2 regions of the Nocardioides sp. F233 genome follow, and region 1 is predicted to be linked to the other one. Evidence: riboswitches for the same ligand, from Rfam matches in the RefSeq annotation. Region 1 holds a riboswitch; the other holds the start of a gene.
The links. A riboswitch is a leader RNA that binds a small molecule or an ion and turns the genes downstream of it on or off. The one in region 1 is predicted to bind glycine.
Positions count from the first base shown of each region.

Region 2: another riboswitch for glycine. It lies ahead of gcvP (aminomethyl-transferring glycine dehydrogenase); the one in region 1 lies ahead of gcvT (glycine cleavage system aminomethyltransferase GcvT).

Region 1 is NZ_JBVASH010000003.1:165,322-167,768, reverse strand. Features, by position in the region: gene ACZYRU_RS12135 (SDR family NAD(P)-dependent oxidoreductase) at 1-474, opposite strand, end outside; glycine riboswitch at 560-655, shown strand; glycine riboswitch at 656-758, shown strand; gene gcvT (glycine cleavage system aminomethyltransferase GcvT) at 813-1,931, shown strand; gene gcvH (glycine cleavage system protein GcvH) at 1,972-2,346, shown strand; gene lipA (lipoyl synthase) at 2,343-2,447, shown strand, end outside.
Region 2 is NZ_JBVASH010000003.1:604,956-607,402, reverse strand. Features, by position in the region: gene gcvP (aminomethyl-transferring glycine dehydrogenase) at 1-1,434, opposite strand, end outside; glycine riboswitch at 1,520-1,610, opposite strand; gene ACZYRU_RS14245 (MerR family transcriptional regulator) at 1,669-2,319, opposite strand; gene ACZYRU_RS14240 (bifunctional nuclease family protein) at 2,421-2,447, opposite strand, start outside.

The DNA.
Region 1 (2,447 bases):
CTTGGCGCGGCCGCCCGTCAGGAGCGCGCGCTTGCCCGTGAGGTCGGTGCGCTGGTCGCGCTTGGCGTGGCTCATCGCCGCGCAGCGCGGGCACAGCCAGTGGTAGAACGCGTCGACGAGGGTGAAGTCCTCCTTGCAGATGTAGCAGCCGCGCGCGGTGAGCAGCTCACCGGCGAAGGCGCCCTGCGCGGTGGAGACCAGCGGGATGCCGGCGGTCTCGTCGTCGATCCGCATCGGCGACCCGGTCGCCGTCAGCTCGATGATGTCCTGGTCGTGCCGCTGCCGCTCCATCCGGATCTCGGCCCGCCGCTGCTTCTTGATCAGCTTGTACATGTACGACGCAGCGCGCTTCATGGTGCGCACGTCGTCGTGCTCGGGGTCGAGCAGCGGGACCTGGCGAAGGACCTTGAGGGTGATGGCGAGCTCGTCCGGGTCGATCCCGGTCAGCTGCTCCTCGGTGTCGGGGTGAGGCACCGCCCGATGGTACGGGCGCCGGCCGGCGGATGCCGTATGCTCGCCCTGCGCCATGATGCGCGTCACAACTCAACATCGCGCCGTTCGAACCCCGGCGGGAGAGTCCCAGTCCCACGAGGACGGGCGCCGAAGGAGCAAATCTCCCCAAGAATCTCTCAGGCCCCCTGACCGCCGGGACGAGGCGAACTCTGGAAAGACGGACCGGATCCACCGGCCCGCACCCACGGTGCAAGCCGCCCGACCGGGCGGTGAAGCTCTCAGGTAGCGATGACAGAGCGGGGAGGCAACCCAGCCACGAGCACGGCGTACCGCTGCGCTCTTCACGAGGAAGCCTCCCGATGACCACACCTTCAGCGACCCCGCGGCTCACGCCGCTGCACGACGTCCATGCCGCCCTCGGCGCGTCGTTCACCGACTTCGCCGGCTGGCAGATGCCGGTCCGCTACGGCTCGGAGACCGCCGAGCACCGCGCCGTGCGTACGACGGCCGGGCTGTTCGACCTCACCCACATGGGCGAGATCGAGCTGGTCGGCCCCGGCGCCGGCGCCGCGCTCGACCACGCCCTGGTCGGCCGCCCGTCCGCGATCGGCATCGGCCGCGCGCGCTACTCGATGATCTGCGCCGAGGACGGCGGCATCATCGACGACCTCGTCGTCTACCGCCTCGCCGAGGAGCACTACCTCGTCGTCGCGAACGCCAGCAACGTCGCCGTCGTCGCCCCCGAGCTGGTCGCCCGCGCCGCGGGCTACGACGTCACGGTCACCGACACCTCGATCGACTGGGCGCTGCTCGCGGTCCAGGGTCCCGCGTCCGCGGAGATCCTCGCCGGCCTGACCGAGCTCGACGTCCCGTCGCTGAAGTACTACGCGATCGACGCCGGCACGGTCGCCGGCATCGACGTGCTGCTCGCCCGCACCGGCTACACCGGCGAGGACGGCTTCGAGGTCTACTGCAAGCCCGGCGACGCCGCCGCCGTCTGGGACGCGCTGAGCAAGGCCGGCGAGCCCCACGGCCTGGTCCCCGCCGGCCTCGCCTGCCGCGACACCCTGCGCCTGGAGGCCGGGATGCCGCTCTACGGCCACGAGCTGGACCGCGACACCACGCCGTACGAGGCCAACCTGGGCCGGGTCGTCGTCCTCGACAAGCCCGAGGGCTTCGTCGGCCAGGCGGCGCTGGCCCGGCGCAAGGAGGAGGGCCCCCAGCGGACCCTCGTCGGCCTGGTCTCGACCGGCCGCCGCTCGCCCCGTGCGGGCTACCCGGTCGTCGACCCCGCCACCGGCGCCGAGGTCGGCGTCGTCACCAGCGGCTCGCCCTCGCCCACGCTGGAGAAGCCGATCGCGATGGCCTATGTCCCGCCGGCGCTGGCCGCCCCGGGCACCCGGGTCCAGGTGTCGCTGCGCGGCACCCTCGAGGACGCCGACGTCGTCGAGCTCCCCTTCTACAAGCGCAACAGCTGACCGTCCCAGCGACGCCCCACCGAACTTCCAGGAGAACACCATGAGCAACCCCACCCACCTCCAGTACACCGCCGAGCACGAGTGGATCGCCGTCGACGGTGACAACGCCAAGATCGGCGTCACCGCGTACGCCGCCGACGCCCTCGGCGACGTGGTCTACGTCGACCTGCCGGCCGTCGGCAGCACCGTCACCGCCGGCGAGTCCTGCGGCGAGCTGGAGTCGACCAAGTCGGTCAGCGACCTCTACTCGCCCGTCACCGGCGAGGTGGTCGAGGTCAACGACGCCGTCGACGCCGACCCGAGCCTGGTCAACAGCGACCCGTTCGGCGAGGGCTGGCTGTTCATCGTCAAGGTGACCGCGAACGGCGAGCTGATGGACGCCGCGGCGTACGACGCCCTGATCGCCTCGGCATGACGGCCGTGGTGCCGGAGGGGCGCAAGCTCCTCCGGCTGGAGGTCCGCAACGCGGAGACCCCGATCGAGCGCAAGCCGTCGTGGATCCGCACGAAGGCGGTG
Region 2 (2,447 bases), 440 kb from region 1:
GTTCGAGAGCCGCGCGAGGTAGCGCAGCATCGAGGTCTCGTTGTGGTGGGTGTTGAACACCGGGTGGGTGAGGAACTCGGTGGTGCGCTCGAGGTCCTCGGGCAGCCCGGCGTCGCCCTCGGCCGACACCTCGCTCACGCCGAAGGCACCGAGGAAGCCGACCAGCGTCGCCTCGCGGGCGGTCTCACCGAAGGAGATGCCGACGGTGTCGGCGTCGACGAGGCGCAGGTGGATCGACGCCTCGCGGGCAGCGGCGACCACGGCCTCCGCGCGGCCGGGAACCCGGACGTTGAGGGTGTCGAAGAAGGTGTCGTTGACGACCTCGATGCCGGCCGCCTCGAAGGACGCGGCAGCGCGACGGGCCAGGCCGTGGATGTCACCGGCGATCGCCCGCAGCCCGTCGGGACCGTGGTAGACGGCGTACATGCCGGCGGTCACGGCGAGCAGCACCTGCGCGGTGCAGATGTTCGACGTCGCCTTGTCGCGACGGATGTGCTGCTCGCGGGTCTGCAGTGCGAGGCGGTACGCCAGGTGGCCCTCGGCGTCGACGGAGACGCCGACCAGGCGGCCGGGCAGCTGGCGCTCGAGGCCCTCGCGGACGGCCATGAAGCCGGCGTGCGGGCCGCCGTAGAACAGCGGGACGCCGAAGCGCTGGGCCGAGCCGACGACGACGTCGGCACCGAGGGCGCCGGGCGCCTCGAGCAGGGTCAGCGCGAGCAGGTCGGCGGCGACGACGGCCAGGCCGCCGTGCTCGTGGACGGCGTCGATGACCGGCTTGATGTCGGCCACGCGGCCCGACGCACCGGGGTACTGGATGAGCACGCCGGAGACGGGTCCCTCGGGCAGGCCGTCGGTCAGGTCGGCGACGAGGATCTCGATGCCGAGGCCCTCGCAGCGGGTGGCGACGACGTCGATGGTCTGCGGAAGCGCGTCGGCGTCGATGACGAACGGGCCGGCGGCCTTGCGGTTGGCGCGGTGGGCCAGCGCGACCGCCTCGGCGGCGGCGGTGCCCTCGTCGAGCAGCGAGGAGCCGGCGGTGTGCAGGCCGGCCAGGTCGGCGACCATGGTCTGGAAGTTGATCAGCGCCTCGAGGCGGCCCTGCGAGATCTCCGGCTGGTACGGCGTGTAGGCGGTGTACCAGCTCGGGTCCTCGAGCACGTTGCGGCGGATGACCGCCGGGGTGACCGTGGCGTGGTAACCGATGCCGATCATCGACTCGCCCGGCACGTTGGTACCGGCGAGTGCGCGGAGCTCGGCGGCGGCCGTCTCCTCGTCGACACCGGCGGGCAGGCCCAGCGGGTCGGTGGAGCGGATGGACTTCGGGACGGCGGCGTCCATCAGGGCGTCGAGAGATGCGTGGCCGAGACGGTCGAGCATGGTCTCGACCTGGGCGTCGTCCGGGCCGATGTGACGGTTGACGAAGGGTGCGCTCATGAGCAGAGGTGCTCCTCGGGTCGGGTCGATGAAATGAATCGAGCCCTCCCCCTCTGTCAGCGCGTCACTGCGCCTTCAGAGTTGCCTGCTCCGCACGGTCCTGGCGCCTGAGAGGTTCCGGGGAGGGATTGCCCCTTCGGCGCAGGCACGGGGCCTGACTCTCCCGTGCAGCATCAACAGCAGGTACAGCCTACAGGTACGACGCCTGTGCGGCTGACCTCGTTCGGTGGGTGCTCAGCCGACGTGGCGGGCAGCGCGGCGCGCGGCCAGCTCGTCGCCGGCGACGGGGCCGGTCTGCTCCGACTCGTTGGCGTGCTCGCTCGGGAGCTCGGCCAGCGTGCCCTCGATCTCGCGCCACACGCCACCGATGGCGATGCCGAAGACGCCCTGGCCGCCCTGCAGCAGGTCGATGACCTCGTCGTTGCTGGTGCACTCGTAGACCGAGGCGCCGTCGCTCATCAGGGTGACCTGGGTGAGGTCGTCGGTGCCGCGCTCGCGCAGGTGGCTGACCGCGGTGCGGATGTTCTGCAGCGAGATGCCGGCGTCGAGGAGCCGCTTGATGATCTTGAGGATCAGGATGTCGCGGAAGCTGTAGAGACGCTGCGAGCCGGAGCCCTTGGCGCCGCGCACGCTCGGCTCGATCAGGCCGGTGCGGGCCCAGTAGTCCAGCTGGCGGTAGGTGATGCCGGCGGCGTTGCACGCGGTCGGCCCGCGGTAGCCGAGGTCGCTGGGCAGCGGCGAGACGTCGTCGGTGAACAGAAGGCCCTGCTCCTGCGCGGCAGCAGTCGCCGCGGTCACGTCCTGACCGACCTTCTCGGGCTGCTGCTCGTTCACGGAACCTCCAGGTCGCGGCGCTTCAGGCAAGGGGGATTGCACTGCTGTCATTTCGACTCCCTCAAGGTACGTCCGGGGTGTCGGGCCGGTCAAAGACGTGGCCGGGCGTGTCGCCGAAAACCCTCAACCTGAGGCTGAGGTTGACAGCTCGTTCAGCCCTCGGCGCCGAAGTCCTCCGG